DNA from 2 places in the Micromonospora sp. NPDC126480 genome. Region 1 is predicted to be linked to the other one. Evidence: predicted binding sites of a transcription regulator. Region 1 holds the regulator's gene; the other holds the start of a gene.
The links. The regulator HrcA, encoded in region 1, represses chaperone genes, less so after heat shock. The targets are predictions, from matches to a motif close to GGTTNGCACNCTCNNNNNGAGNGTGCNAACC.
Positions count from the first base shown of each region.

Region 2: the regulator HrcA is predicted to act here: its motif matches at 4,165-4,195, upstream of groES (co-chaperone GroES).

Region 1 is NZ_JBEORU010000031.1:51,859-59,471, reverse strand. Features, by position in the region: gene ABTW87_RS24635 (histidine triad nucleotide-binding protein) at 1-352, opposite strand, end outside; gene ABTW87_RS24630 (SDR family NAD(P)-dependent oxidoreductase) at 447-1,208, shown strand; gene ABTW87_RS24625 (16S rRNA (uracil(1498)-N(3))-methyltransferase) at 1,311-2,045, opposite strand; gene dnaJ (molecular chaperone DnaJ) at 2,091-3,236, opposite strand; gene hrcA (heat-inducible transcriptional repressor HrcA) at 3,309-4,331, opposite strand; gene ABTW87_RS24610 (DUF4870 domain-containing protein) at 4,581-5,156, shown strand; gene hemW (radical SAM family heme chaperone HemW) at 5,235-6,458, opposite strand; gene ABTW87_RS24600 (enoyl-CoA hydratase-related protein) at 6,479-7,282, shown strand; gene ABTW87_RS24595 (hypothetical protein) at 7,415-7,613, shown strand, end outside.
Region 2 is NZ_JBEORU010000012.1:114,411-122,023, reverse strand. Features, by position in the region: gene ABTW87_RS14080 (WhiB family transcriptional regulator) at 1-68, shown strand, start outside; gene ABTW87_RS14075 (sulfite oxidase) at 303-1,871, opposite strand; gene groL (chaperonin GroEL) at 1,997-3,646, opposite strand; gene groES (co-chaperone GroES) at 3,717-4,025, opposite strand; gene ABTW87_RS14060 (helix-turn-helix domain-containing protein) at 4,361-5,161, shown strand; gene ABTW87_RS14055 (DUF397 domain-containing protein) at 5,152-5,343, shown strand; gene ABTW87_RS14050 (THUMP-like domain-containing protein) at 5,510-6,742, shown strand; gene ybaK (Cys-tRNA(Pro) deacylase) at 6,820-7,329, shown strand; gene ABTW87_RS14040 (sugar ABC transporter substrate-binding protein) at 7,477-7,613, shown strand, end outside.

The DNA of each region.
Region 1 (7,613 bases):
TCCGGGCGAGCATCGGGCCGAGCGGCGCGCCGCCGAGCAGGTGCGCATGGACGTGGAAGACCTCCTGCCCGCCGTACGCCCCGGTGTTGAACATCAGCCGGAAGCCGTCCCCGAGCAGGCCCTCGTCCTCGGCCACCGCGGCGGCGGTGACGAGCACCTCGCCGGCGAGCCCCGGGTCGCCCTGCGCGAGGGTGGCCACGTCGGCGTAGTGCTCCTTCGGGATGACCAGCACGTGCACCGGCGCCTTCGGGTCGATGTCCCGGAAGGCGAGGGTGGTTTCGGTTTCCCGGACGACGGTGGCCGGGATCTCCCCGGCGACGATGCGGCAGAACAGGCAGTCAGTTGTGCTCACCGGGGCAGTGTAAGGAAGGGCCCCTTGTTAACGCCTGCGGTAGTGGAAGGGTCCCTTCTTAACAGGCCGCGCCGAGTGCGGCAGGATGGCCGGCGTGACTTCACGGGCGGTGCTGGTGACAGGGGCCTCGCGGGGCATCGGGCGGGCGGTGGCGCGGGCGTTCGCCGCCGGCGGGGACCGGGTGGCGATCCACCACCGGGACTCCGGCGAGGCCGCCGAACGGGTCCGTGCCGACCTGCCCGGCGACGGCCACGTGGTGGTCCGCGCCGACCTCACCGACCCGGCGGCGGTACGCGCCATGGTGGACGAGGCCGCGGCGCGCCTGGGCGGGCTGGACGTGCTGGTCAACAACGCCGGTGTGTACGGCGAGCGGGACGCTCCCCACCCGGTCTTCGGCACCTCGTACGAGGAGTGGCGGGCCCGCTGGCGGCAGGCGGTGGAGACGAACCTGACCGGCGCGGCCAACGTCACCTGGTGCGCGGCGCAGCACATGCGGGAGCGGGGCGGCCGGATCGTCAACGTCTCGTCGCGGGGCGCGTTCCGGGGCGAGCCGGAGCAGCCGGCGTACGGGGCGAGCAAGGCGGGTTTGAACGCCCTGGGCCAGTCCCTGGCCGTCGCGCTGGCGCCGTACGGCATCGCGGTCGCCACCGTGGCCCCGGGCTTCGTCGAGACCGACATGACCACCGAGCACCTCAGCGGCGAGCGGGGCGCCGCGATCCGCGCCCAGTCCCCGTTCGACCGGGTGGCCCGTCCCGAGGAGATCGCCGCTGCGGTGCACTGGCTGGCGAGTCCCGCCGCGGAGTGGGCCTCCGGCACGATCGTGGACCTGAACGGCGCCAGCTACCTCCGCACCTGACCCACCCCCAGCCTGTCGATCATTGACTTATGGTGCCCGTTGCAGCCAGATTTGCGGTTTTTGTCAGGCACCACAACTCCATGATCGCCAGGGTGGGGCGGGTTACCAGCGGGAGAGGCGGGTGGAGAGGACTGCAAGGGCCGCTACGCCGGCGGTGGAGGTACGCAGGACGGACGGGCCGAGGCGGACCGGGCGGGCGCCGGCCTCCGTGAAGGCGTCCAGCTCGCGGTCCGAAATGCCGCCCTCGGGGCCGACCACCAGGACGATCTCACCGGTCGCCGGTAGCGCCACCGTCGTCAGCCGCTCCTCGGCCGCCTCGTGAAGGACGAACGCGGCGTCCGCCCCGGCGAGCCGGCGGGCCACCCGGGCCGTCGACTCGTCCGGGGAGCCGGCCACCACCGGCAGCCACGGCCGGCGGGCCTGCTTCGCCGCCTCCCGCGCGGTGGCGACCCACTTCTCCCGGGCCCGTACGCCCCGGTCACCGCGCCAGAGGGCGATCGACCGTTCGGCCGCCCAGGGCACGATCTCGTCGACGCCCGCCTCGGTCATCGCCTGCACCGCCAGTTCGCCCCGGTCCCCCTTGGCGATGCCCTGCACCACCACCAGCCGCGGGACGGGCGCGTCCGCGTACCCCCGGGAGGTGATCTCGACGTCGAGGGTGGCCTTGCCGACGGCGGTGACCACCGCGGCGGCCGTGCCACCCCGCCCGTCGGCGAGCAGCAGCCGCTCGCCGACGCGGAGTCGCTGCACGGTGGCGGCGTGCCGCCCCTCGGGGCCGTCGAGGACCATCTCGTCGGCGGTGGGCAGCGACTCGACGAGGAAGAGCGGTGCGGACACGATCGTCAGGCTAACGGCCCGGCCGGTCGCCGGGCCGCCGGACCGTCAGGCGTGGCCGTTGAAGGCGTCCCGCATCCGGGAGAAGAAGCCGCCCTGCTTGGTCAGCTCGGCGACCTCCTCGCCACGGGTACGGGCGAACTCGCGCAGCATCTTCTCCTGCTCGGCGTCGAGCTTGGTCGGCGTACGGACGTCGAGGTGGACGTAGAGGTCGCCGCGCCCGGTGCCGCGCAGGTGCGGTACGCCACGGGCGCGCAGCCGCAGCGTGCTGCCGGGCTGGGTGCCGGGCTTGACGTCGACGGGCTCCTCGCTGTCGAGCGTCTTGATGGTGAGGCGCGTGCCGAGCGCCGCCGCCGTCATCGGGACGGTCACCCGGCAGTGCAGGTCGTCGCCCTTGCGGGAGAAGACGTCGTGCGGCCGCTCGTGGATCTCGACGTAGAGGTCGCCGGCCGTGCCGCCGCCGGGGCCGACCTCGCCCTGCTGGGCCAGCCGGATGCGCATGCCGTCCTCGACGCCGGCCGGAATCTTGACGGTGAGCGAGCGGCGGGTGCGCACCCGCCCGTCACCGGCGCAGGTCGGGCAGGGGTGCGGGATCGTCGTGCCGTAGCCCTGGCAGACGGTGCACGGCCGGGCCGACACGACCTGGCCGAGGAAGGTTCGCTGCACCGACTGGACCTCGCCCCGGCCGCCGCACGCCTCACAGGTGGCCAGGTGGGTGCCGGCGGCGGTGCCGGCGCCGGAGCACGTGGTGCAGAGCACGGCCGTGTCGACGGTGATCGGCGCCTCGACGCCGAACGCGGTCTCCTGCAGATCCAGTTCCAGGCGGAGAATCGCGTCGGCACCGGGCCGGGTACGCGGGCGCGGCCCCCGGGCACCGCCGGCGGCACCGCCGAAGAACGCGTCCATGATGTCCTGGAAGCCGACGAACGGGCCCGCCCCGCCGGGACCGCCCGGACCGCCGGCGCCCCCGCCGCCCGGCGCGAGGGGATCGCCGCCGAGGTCGACGATCTGCCGCTTCCGGTCGTCGGAGAGGACCTCGTACGCGGCGTTGATGTCCTTGAACTTCTCCTGCGCCTCCGGGTCCGGATTCACGTCCGGGTGGTACTTGCGCGCGAGCTTGCGGTAGGCGCGCTTGATCTCGTCGTCGGAGGCGTCCCGGCTCACGCCGAGGATGCCGTAGTAGTCCCTGGCCACTGCGTTCCGTGTCCTCATGTTCGTCTCGCGTTGCGCCGGCCGCCGGCCCGAACGTGGCCGGACGGGTACTGCCTAGTTCTGGGCCAGCAGGTCGCCCACGTAGCGTGCCACGGCCCGCACCGTGGCGATGGTGCCGGGGTAGTCCATCCGGGTCGGGCCCAGCACGCCGAGACCACCGACGATGGTGGCCCCGGGGCCGTAGCCGGTGCTGACCACCGACGCCGCACGGAGATTGTCGATCTCATTCTCGTCGCCGATGCGGACCCGCATGGTGCTCGGCTCGACCTCGCCGATGAGCTTGAGGAGCACGACCTCCTCCTCCAGCGCCTCCAGGATCGGCCGCAGCGAGCCCTGGAAGTCGAGCAGGCCGCCCCGGGCCAGGTTGGCGGTGCCGGCCAGGGCGATCCGCTCCTCGTGCCGCTCGACCAGCGTCTCCAGCAGCACCGTGGAGAGCGTGGTCATGGCGGGGCGCAGCTCGGCCGTGGCCTCGTCGACCAGCGCCTGCACCAGGGGCGGCGTCTCGGACAGCCGGGTGCCGACCAGCTTCTCGTTGACCAGTCGGCGCAGGTCGGTGACGTCGTCGGCGGGGATCGGCCGGGGCAGCTCGACGAGGCGCTGCTCGACGCGGCCGGTGTCGGCGATCATGACGAGCATCAACCGGGTGGTGGAGATGGGCACCAGCTCCAGGTGACGCACCGAGGAGCGGGCCAGCGACGGGTACTGCACGACGGCGACCTGCCGGGTCAGCTGGGCCAGCAGCCGGACGGTGCGGTGCACCACGTCGTCGAGGTCGACCGCGCCGACCAGGAAGCGCTCTATCGCGCGGCGCTCGGCCGGGCTGAGCGGCTTGACCCGGGACAGCCGGTCCACGAAGAGCCGGTAGCCCCGGTCGGTGGGGACCCGGCCCGCGCTGGTGTGCGGCTGCCGGATGTAGCCCTCCTCCTCGAGGACCGCCATGTCGTTACGGACGGTCGCCGGGGAGACGCCCAGCTGATGGCGCTCGACCAGGGCCTTGCTGCCGACCGGCTCCTGGGTGGCGACGTAGTCCTCGACGATCGCGCGCAGCACCGCGAGCTTGCGGTCGTCGAGACCCATCCTCCCCACCTCCTGTCGCGCGTCGGCCGCCGGCTGCCCGGGCGGCGCCCTGGCACTCGACTGTAGCGAGTGCCAGTCTACGTCGGCGCGCCCGCCGCCGCGATGATCAACGAGGGACGATTGGGGCGCCCCGACGGCCGACCGCGACGCCGGGGCGGTGCCGTCCCGTCACACCAGGGCCGTTCATCCGGACATCCGGGCCGGTGTCGCTCTGGTGCGCCGTTGTCGGCTGCCCCTACCGTGATCCCCATGACTGAACCACCTCGCCCTCCCGGCAGCGGAGACCCCCAGGGCCCCGGCCCCGACGAGCCCACCACACCACTGTCCGGCGCACCCGGCGCGGGCGGCTATCCCCCGCCCGGCGGCTATCCGCCACCCACCGGTGACACTCCGCCGTCCGGCGGCTACCCGCCGCCGGGTGGATATCCCCCTCCCGGTCCGGGCTACCCGACCGGCGGCGCGTACGGCCCACCCGCCGGCTACGCCAACAACGAGGACAAGACCTGGGCGCTCGTCGCGCACTTCGGCGGCGCGCTCGGCGCGTTGGTCAGCTTCGGCCCGCTCGGTTTCGTCGCCCCGCTGATCGCGTACCTGGCCCGCGGCAACCAGTCGCCGAGCGTCCGGGCCCACGCCCTCGCGGCGCTGAACTTCCAGATCGTGTGGTCGCTCATCGCCTTCGTGCTGCTCTTCGTCAGCTGGTGCCTGCTGTTCCTGCCCAGCATCGCCGTCGTGGTGATCCAGATCGTGTTCGGCATCATCGCCGGCCTGCGGGCGAACGAGGGCACGCTGTACCGCTACCCGATGTCCGCGAACTTCATCAAGTGATCCCGACCGGCCGCTCCCCCGGCCGGTCGGCACCACCCACCCTCGCCCGACGCGGGGGGACCCGGCCGGGAGCGGCGGTCACGGCAGCAGGTCACGCACCACGGCGTCGGCGAGCAGCCGGCCACGCAGGGTCAGCACGGCGCGGCCGGCCGCCCACTCCGCCGCGTCGAGCAGGCCGCTCGCCCGCGCCCGCTCCGCGCCGGCCAGCCCGGCCGGGTCCAGCACGTCCAGCGGCAGGCCGGAGGCGAGCCGCAGGCGCAGCATGACGTCCTCCATGTGCGCCTCGTCGGCGGACAGCACCTCCCGGGCCAGACCGGGCGACTCCCCGGCGGCCAGGCGCTTCGCGTACGCCGTGGGGTGCTTCACGTTCCACCAGCGCACACCGCCGACGTGGCTGTGCGCCCCTGGGCCGAGGCCCCACCAGTCCCCGCCGGACCAGTACAGCAGGTTGTGGCGGCAGCGGGCGGCCGGCGTCCGTGCCCAGTTGGAAACCTCGTACCAGGAGAAGCCGGCCGCGCCGAGGGCGGCCTCCGCGGCCAGGTAACGGTCCGCGGCGACGTCGTCGGAGGGGTACGCCAGCTCACCGCGGCGCATCCGGGCGGCGAGCCGGGTGCCCTCCTCCACGATCAGGGCGTACGCGCTGACGTGGTCCACCCCGGCGCCGACCACCTGGTCGAGCGTGGCCGCGAAGTCCGCCGCGCTCTCCCCCGGCGTGCCGTAGATCAGATCCAGGTTGACGTGCGCGAACCCGGCGTCGCGGGCCTCCCGCGCGGCGGCGACCGCCCGGCCGGCGCTGTGCCTGCGGTCGAGGATCGCCAGCACCCCCGGCGACGCGGACTGCATGCCCAGCGAGATCCGCGTGTAGCCGGCGGCCCGCAGCGCGGCGAGCGACTCCGGGGTGACCGACTCCGGGTTGGCCTCGGTGGTGACCTCGGCGTCCGGCGCCAACCCGAACGCGCGGTCGACGCCGTCGAGGATCCGCGCCAGGTCGCCGGGCGGAAGCAGGGTCGGGGTGCCGCCGCCGACGAAGACCGTGTCGACCCGGGGCGGCGGGCTGTCGCGCAGCACCCGGGCGGCCAGGGCCAGCTCGGCGAGGACGGTGTCCGCGTACTCCTCGCGGCCGGCACCACCGCCCAGCTCGGCCGCCGTGTACGTGTTGAAGTCGCAGTAGCCGCAGCGGCTGGCGCAGAACGGAACGTGCACGTACACGCCGAAACCGCGCGCGCCGACCGAGCCGAGGGCGGTGGCGGGCAGCGAACCGTCGGCGGGGACGATCTCGCCTTCTGGAAGGACGCCGGGCATGGCCACTAGTGTGCCCTTCCATGACCTCTCCCGACGCGCTCGTGCGGGTCACCACGGCCCGCGGGGTGACCACCCTCACCCTGGACAGCCCGCACAACCGCAACGCGCTCTCCACGCCGCTGATGACCCAGCTGCTCGACGGCCTCGCCGCGGCGGTCGCCGACGACGGCGTACGCGTGGTCGTGCTGGACCACACCGGTCCGGTCTTCTGCTCCGGCGCCGACCTGAAGGAGACCGCCGCCGCGTACGCCAGCGGGACCGTGCCCGCCGGGATGCTCGGCGACGTGCTCGCGGCCGTCTGGGAGTGCCCCAAGCCGGTGGTGGCGCGGGTGGCCGGACCGGCCCGGGCCGGCGGGCTGGGCCTGATCGCGGCGGCCGACCTGGCGGTGTGCGCGCAGGAGGCGACGTTCGCGTTCACCGAGGTCCGGATCGGGGTGATCCCGGCCGTGATCTCGGCGACCGTGCTGCCCCGGCTGCACCCCCGCGCCGCGGCCGAGCTGTACCTGACCGGGGACACCTTCGACGGGCGGCGGGCCGCCGAGGTCGGGCTGGTCACAGCCGCCGTGCCGGCCGCGGAGCTGGACGCCGCGGTGGCCCGGTACTGCGACTCGCTGGTCCGGGGCGCGCCGGGCGCGCTGGCCGGGGCGAAGGGACTGCTGCGCCGTCCCGCGTCGACCGATCTGCGGGCCGAGATCGCCGACCTGGCGACCCTGTCCACCGGCTACTTCCTCTCCGACGAGGGCCGCGAGGGTGTCCTGGCGTTCCGGGAGAAGCGGCCCGCGAGCTGGGTGCCCGGCGATTACCGGTTTCCGCCCGGGCGGTGAGGGAACGTCGGTCCCGCCCGCCCGTGCCCGCCGGGCGGACCCGGCACCACGCCCGGTGGACCGACCGGAACCGGTCGGACGACCCGCGGGGCGCGACGGGGGACGTACGCTTGTCGAACTGTCGAACAGGGGGTGCAGGTGCGAACTCGGGCAGTCGTGGCGGGTGGCGTCGTCCTCGTTCTCGTCGCCGTGGTCGGGCTGTTCATCGTTCTCCGCCAGCTCGGCGACGGGTTCCGGCTTCCGCTCGCCGCCCGGACGTGCACGGTGCAGGCGGACGGCCGGGTGGCCCTGGACGCCGACCAGATGGCAAACGCGGCGACGATCGCGGCCA
Region 2 (7,613 bases), on a different contig from region 1:
CGCGCCTGGAGGCCCGCCTGGGCCGTCCGCACAAGTCCGCCGTGCCCGAGCAACGCAAGATCGCCTGACCAGGCCGTACGACTTCATCGTGACGCCGCGCCCCCTGTTGCGGGGCGCGGCGTCACGCGTCGGGGGACCCCGCCCGCTACCCGCGTCTCGGTACCCGCAGGGACCTCCGCGATCCCCTTTGCTCTGCTTCAACGGACGCACCGGAACAGCGTCGGAATCGTTGCGTGGGTTGAAGCAGAGCAAAGGGGAGCCGGCACAGGTGGCGGCGTGGTGAGGTGGGGCGGGCCGTTCGGTCAGCGGACGGTCACGCGTACCGTGTGCCAGCCGGTCGCGCCGTCCGGGGCCACCGCCGTCCGCCGGGCCGGCTGGGTCGCACCGGTCGAGTCGGTGGCCCGGACCTGGAGCGTGTGCTCCCCCGGCGTCGCGTCCCACCGCCACGACCACTGCACCCAGGTGTCCACCGAGACGGCCGGCGCGAGGACCACCTCCCGCCAGGGGCCCTCGTCCACGCGGACCTCCACCCGGCGGATGCCGCGGTGCTGCGCCCAGGCCACCCCGGCGACGACCACCTGGCCGGCGCTCAGCCGGTTGCGGGGGCGCGGCGTGTCGATCCGCGACTGCGTCTTCACCGGGCCCTGCGCCGACCAGCCGCGCGGCACCCAGTACGCGTCGAAGTCCGCGAAGCTCGTCAGCTCCAGCTCGGTCACCCACTTGCAGGCCGACACGTAGCCGTACAGCCCCGGCACCACCACCCGGGCCGGGAAGCCGTGCTCGACCGGCAGCGGCTCACCGTTCATACCCACCGCCAGCAGCGCGTCCCGCCCGTCCCGCAGCACCGTGGTGGGGGTGCCGCAGGTCCAGCCGTCGACCGACCGCCCGACCACCTGGTCCGCGCCCTCCTCCGGATCCGCCTCGTCCAGCAGGTCCTTGAGCGGCACGCCGAGCCAGCGCGCGTTGCCGATCAGGTCACCGCCGACCTCGTTGGAGACGCAGGCCAGGGTGACGTACCGCTCCACCAGTGGCCGGGCCAGCAGGTCGTCGAAAGTGAGCGTGACCGGGTTGCGGACCCGGCCGTGAATGCGCAGCCGCCAGGTGGCGGGGTCCACCTGCGGCACCACCAGGGCGGTGTCGATCCGGTAGAAGCCGGAGTTCGGCGTGACGTAGGGGGCGAGCTGCGGCACGTTCAGGTCGGCGCCCGGCGGGACGGCGGGCGCCGGAGAGGCCGGGGGCGGCAGTGCGATCGCGTCGCGGGCCGCCGAGACGCCGCGCCGGCCGGCCAGCCACCGGCCGCCGAGGCCGGCCACGCCGGCCGCCCCGAGCAGCAGCCCGCTCGCGGCGAGGAACCGCCGCCGCGACTCCGGGTCCGGGCCGGTCGCCTCCTCGTCGTGCTCCGGCTCCGGCGTGGGTGACCGCCAGGGCCAGGGGTCCAGCTCCAGCGGGCCGGCGATGAACGCCCACAGCACAAGCGCGCCGAGGCCACCGCCGACCAGCGCCGGCAGGGCGTCGCCGGCGTCCGCGCCGGCCCGGGTCAGCGCCGCGGCGATCCCCAGGGCCGTGAAGGCCGCGACGCCGGCCAGACCGTACGTCATCCGGCGCCGGGACAGGACACCGAGCAGCGCGGCGAACGCGGCCAGCAGCAGCGCCGTGCCCACCAGCAGAGCGATCTTGTCGTACGTGCCGAAGAGCGCGATGCCGAGCTGCTTGAGCGGCTCGGGCACGGTGTCGACCACCAGCCCTCCGACGGCCACCAGCGGCGCGGATCGCGGACCGCTCAGCACCGCCACCAGTTCGGCCGAGCCGATCGCCACGGCGGCGGCGGTCACCCCGGCCAGGGCAGCGTGGCGGCGCGTCGTGGTGGTCACGCGGACCAGTCTTTCCGATCGGGGCGGGAGCCGGTAGGCACGTCAGAGTTCCGTAAGCACCCGGGAATGCGTCGGGGCGCACCGCCGCGTACGACGGTGCGCCCCGGACGGGCCTGCGGCGTGGGTCAGAAGCCCGGGCCGTGCTGGTGGCTGTGGCCGTGGCCGTGCGAGTGACCGTGGCCGCCCGCGGCCGGCTCCGGCTCCGCCGGCTTCTCCACCACGAGGCTCTCCGTGGTGAGCAGCAGGCCGGCGATGGACGCGGCGTTGGCGACCGCGTTGCGGGTCACCTTCACCGGGTCGAGGATGCCGGACTTGGCCAGGTCCACGTACTCGCCGGTGGCCGCGTCGAGGCCGTGGCCCCAGTCCTTGCCGACGACCTTCTGCACCACCACGTAGCCGTCGTGGCCGGCGTTCTGCGCGATCCAGCGCAGCGGCTCGACAAGTGCCTTGCGCACGATCGAGACGCCCACCTTCTCGTCACCGGTGAAGCCGAGGTCGTCGTCGAGCACCGGCAGGATCTGGGCCAGGGCGGCACCGCCGCCGGGGACCGTACCCTCCTCGACCGCTGCCTTGGTCGCGGCGATCGCGTCCTCGATGCGGTGCTTGCGCTCCTTCATCTCGACCTCGGTCGCGGCGCCCACCTTGATGACGGCAACGCCGCCGGAGAGCTTGGCCAGCCGCTCGGAGAGCTTCTCCCGGTCCCACTCGGAGTCCGAGGCCTCGATCTCCTTGCGGATCTGGGCGACCCGGTCGGTGACGTCGGAAGCCTGGCCGCCGCCTTCGACGATCGTGGTGTTCTCCTTGTCGACCACCACGCGCCGGGCGGTGCCGAGCACCTCCAGGCCGACCTGGTCGAGCTTGTAGCCCAGCTCGGGCGCGACCAGCTCCGCGCCGGTGAGGATCGCCATGTCCTGCAGCATCGCCTTGCGGCGGTCCCCGAAGCCCGGGGCCTTCACCGCGCAGACCTTGATGGTCTTGCGGAGCGAGTTGACCACCAGGGTGGACAGGGCCTGACCCTCGACGTCCTCGGCGATGATGAGCAGCGGCTTGCTGTTCTGCAGGACCTTCTCCAGCAGCGGCAGCAGCTCCTCGATCGCCGAGATCTTCTGCGTGGTGATCAGGATGTACGGGTCCTCCAGGACCGCCTCCTGCGCCTCCACGTCGGTGACGAAGTTCGGCGAGATGAAGCCCTTGTCGAACTGGAGACCCTCGGTCACGTCCAGCTCGGTGGCGAGGGTGGAGCCCTCCTCGACGGTGATGACGCCGTCGCGGCCGACCTTCTCCATCGCCTCGGCGATCAGCTCGCCGATCGTCGCGTCCTGCGCGGAGACGGTCGCCACGTGCGCGATCGCCGCCTTGTCGGACACCTCGACGGCCTTGCCGAGCAGCGCCTCGGAGACCTTCGCGGCCGCCGAGTCGATGCCCCGCTTGAGGCCGGTCGGGTTGGCGCCGGCCGCGACGTTGCGCAGGCCCTCGCGGACCATCGCCTGGGCCAGCACGGTCGCGGTGGTGGTCCCGTCGCCGGCGACGTCGTTGGTCTTGGTCGCCACCTCCTTGACCAGCTGCGCGCCGAGGTTCTCGTACGGGTTGGTGAGCTCGATCTCCTTGGCGATGGTCACGCCGTCGTTGGTGATCGTGGGCGCACCAAACTTCTTGTCCAGGACGACGTTGCGCCCGCGGGGGCCGAGGGTGACCTTGACCGCGTCCGCGAGGGCGTTGACACCGTGCTCCAGCAGGTGCCGCGCGTCGTCCGAGAAGCTCAGGATCTTCGCCATGAATGTCCCTTCGAAGCGACGTCGCCCCGGCCCGGCGAGCCGGACCGGGGCAACGACACTGCTCGGTTGCTTACTTCTCGATGACCGCGAGGACGTCGCGGGCGGAGAGCACCAGGTACTCCTCGCCGGCGTACTTGACCTCGGTGCCGCCGTACTTCGAGTAGAGGACGGTGTCGCCGACGGCTACGTCGAGCGGCACGCGGTTGCCCTTGTCGTCGATCCGGCCCGGGCCGACAGCGAGGACGGTGCCCTCCTGCGGCTTCTCCTTGGCGGTGTCGGGGATCACGATGCCCGACGCCGTGGTGGTCTCAGCCTCGTTCGCCTGGACCACGATCCGGTCCTCGAGCGGCTTGATCGCAACCTTGGTCGCGGTAGTCACGGGCATACCCTCCTGGGGTACTGGTTTCGTTACCGGCCGGGCGTGCCGACCAGCGTCAATCTGCCACATGCCACCGGGCGGGGCCGTCGTCGCGGGTGCCGGTCCGCCTGGCGTCAACCCCCGGACGCCAACGCCCGGAGATTGGCACCCTCAGGGTGAGAGTGCTAATCGCAGGTTATTCCTCGGCTAGCACTCCGTCAAGGAGAGTGCCAACGGGACACCCCGGCGCGTCGCCACTCTTCCGCCAGGGATTACCGCAACACGCCGGCACTCACTTCCCCGCCGACCGGCCGGCCCTTACTGTCCGGCGCCAACACATCACGGAGGGCGGACGGATGGCCGAGGTACCAACCCTTGAGTTCCTGCGCGACCAGCTGCGCCGGGCCCGCAAGACGCGCGGGCTCAGCCAGGAGGAGCTGGGCAGGTTGCTCAACTATTCAGCGTCGTCGGTGAGCGCGATGGAGATCGGCCCGCACCAGCTCAGCGCCGACTACCTGGCCCGGTTCGACAAGGTGCTGGAGACCGGTGGCCTCTTCGTCGGGCTGCTCGAGTTGATCCGGCAGCAGGCCGAGCCGGACTGGTTCCGGCCGTGGGGCGAGATCGAGCGGGAGGCCGTCGCGCTGCGCTGGTACGACCCGGCCGTCGTGCCGGGACTGCTCCAGACCGAGGCGTACGCGCGGGCGATGCTCCAGGCCGGTCCGCCGCTGGCCGAGGCGCAGATCGAGAAGCGGGTGCTGGCCCGGATGGCCCGGCAGGAGATTCTCGCCCGCGAGGAGCCGCCGCAACTGGTCGCGGTGCTCGACGAGCAGGTGCTGCGCCGGCAGGTCGGCGACCGGGCCACCATGCACGGGCAGGTGGAGCACCTGCGTGGCCTTGCCGACCATTCGCACGTGCAGGTGCGGATCGTGCCGGCCGAGACCCCGTGGTACGGCGGGCTCGCCGGCCCGTTCGTGCTGGCCCGGCTCGCCGAGGGCACCGAGGTGGCCCACCTGGACAACCAGCTCCGGGGGCACACCGTGGACGGCCCGAACGACCTTGCCAGCCTCGGGCGGCGTTGGGAGACTGTGGCCGGTGAGGCGCTGCCGCGCCGGCAGTCCGCCCGCCTGATCGAGGAAGTGGCGAAGTCATGGATTTGACCCGCGCCGCCTGGCGCAAGTCCTCCCGCAGCAACCAGAATGGCGGCGCCTGCGTCGAGGTGGCCGACAACCTGCCCGGCGTGGTCGCCGTCCGGGACAGCAAGGACCCCGCCGGGCCGGTTCTCGCCTTCACCCCGGCGAGCTGGCGGGCGTTCGTCGCCGCCTGCCCGACACCACGCTGACGCCGCGCACCCGAACGCCCGGTGTGGCGTTGCCACTCAGTTTCATTGATGTCGGGGTGTCCGGGCGGGCGGGACACCCCGAGTTCATGAATCTCGAGTCGATCAGGCAAGGGTCGCCGGGCTCCCCCGGCCCGTCCGGTCCGGCACCGGCCGGAAGAATGGCCGGGTGGACCTGGAGAAGCTGGCGGAGCTGCGTACCCCCGAGGGGTCGGCGGCGCTCGCCGCGGCGGCCGAGGTGGCCGGCGGCGATCCGCTGGCCGCGGCGGCGGCGCTCCGCTCCGCCGGGGTGCCGGCCGGGCTGGCCGCGGCGGCGCTGACGCAGGCCGAACTGCGGCGGCGGGCGGTCGGCAAGTTCGGTCCGGTGGCGGCCGGGATGTTCTTCACCCGGGCCGGCCTCGAGCAGGCCACCCGGGGAGTGGTGGCGCGGCGCCGGGCCGACCGGCTCCGCACCGCCGGCGTCACGACCCTGGCCGATCTCGGCTGCGGCCTCGGCGCCGACGCGCTCGCCGCCGCTCGGGCGGGCAGCCGGGTGTACGGGGTGGAGGCCGACCCGTTGACCGCCGCGATGGCCGCCGCGAACGCCGAGGCCAACGGGCTGGCCGACCGGTTCACGGTGGAGTGCGGTGACGCGACCGCGTTCGACGTGAGCCGGGTCGACGGCGTCTTCTGCGACCCCGCGCGCCGGGCGTCCGGCCGGCGGATCTTCGACCCGAACGCCTACTCGCCCCCGTGGGACTTCGTGGTCGGGCTGGCGGAACGCGTGCCGCGCACGGTGGTGAAGGTCGCGCCCGGCCTGGACCACGGGCTGATCCCGGCGGGCGCCGAGGCGGAGTGGGTGAGTGTCGACGGCGACCTGGTCGAGGCCGCCCTGTGGTGCGGCGAGCTGGCGCAGGTCCCCCGCCGCGCCACCGTGCTGAAGGAAGGGCCCCTTGTTAACGCCTCCGGTAGAGAAGGGTTCCCTTCTCACACCGTGACCGCACACGAGCTGACCGGCTCCGGCGGGCTTGAGGCGCCGGTCGGGCCGGTACGGCGGTACGTGTACGACCCGGACCCGGCCGTGGTGCGCGCGCACTTCGTCGCCGAGCTGGCCGGCGAACTCGAAGCGAACCTGGCCGACCCGACGATCGCCTACCTGTACGCCGACACGCGGTCGCCGACCCCCTTCGCGCGCTGCCTGGAGATCACCGACGTGCTGCCGTTCTCCCTGAAGCGGCTGCGCGCGCTGCTGCGCGAACGCCGCGTCGGCCGGGTCGAGATCCTCAAACGCGGCTCCGCCCTCGAGCCGGAGAAGCTCCGCCGCGACCTGAAGCTGACCGGCGACGAGCCGGCCAGCGTCGTGCTGACCCGGGTGGCCGGATCCCCGACGGTCCTGATCGCCCGCCCGGTCACACCCGCCTGATCCCGTCGACCGGGTGCGGCGCGGGCGGCCGACTGAACCGGCTGGCCCGGGCGGGATGGGGCGGCTAGCGTGGCGGCGTGGCGGGACAGGGGACTCCGGCGACCGCGTTGCTGGCCAAGCGGAAGGTCGCGCACCGCACCCATCCGTACGACGTCTCCCCCGATGCCCCGAACTACGGTGCCCTGGTGGCGGAGGCGCTCGGCGTGCCCCCGGAGCGCGTGTTCAAGTCGCTGGTGACCGAGGTCGACGGCACGCTCACCGTGGCGGTCGTTCCGGTGACCGGTGAGCTGGACCTGAAGGCCCTCGCCGCGGCGGTGGGCGGCAAGCGGGCCGCGCTGGCCGACCGGGCGTCCGCGGAGCGCGCCACCGGCTACGTGCGGGGCGGGATCAGCCCGCTCGGCCAGCGACGCCGCCTGCCCACCGTGCTCGACGAGACGGCGCTGCGGCACGACACCGTGTACGTCTCGGCCGGCCGCCGGGGCCTGCAGGTCGAACTGTCTCCGCGTGACCTCGTCATCCTCACCGACGCCGCGACCGCACGGATCGCCGCGGTCCGACCCGCGCCGCGCTCGGTTGCTGGCGGGTGACGGCGGGACTTCGGTGGCGTTGCCGAATTGTTACTGCCCACAACAAACTCGCGACCTCGGTGGTCTTGTGCCGGCGGTGAAGCGCGGAATACGTTGCCGGGCACAACAAAACAACACCATCCCCCACCTTCCGAAAGGACCCTGCACATGCGCAAGGGCTTCCTCGCCGCCGCCGCCGCGGGCCTGCTGGCCACCGGCAGCATGGCGGCCTGTGGTGACAACTCCGGCGGCGGCGACCAGGCCGGCGGCAGCGACAAGAAGCCGAAGATCGGCGTGATCCTGCC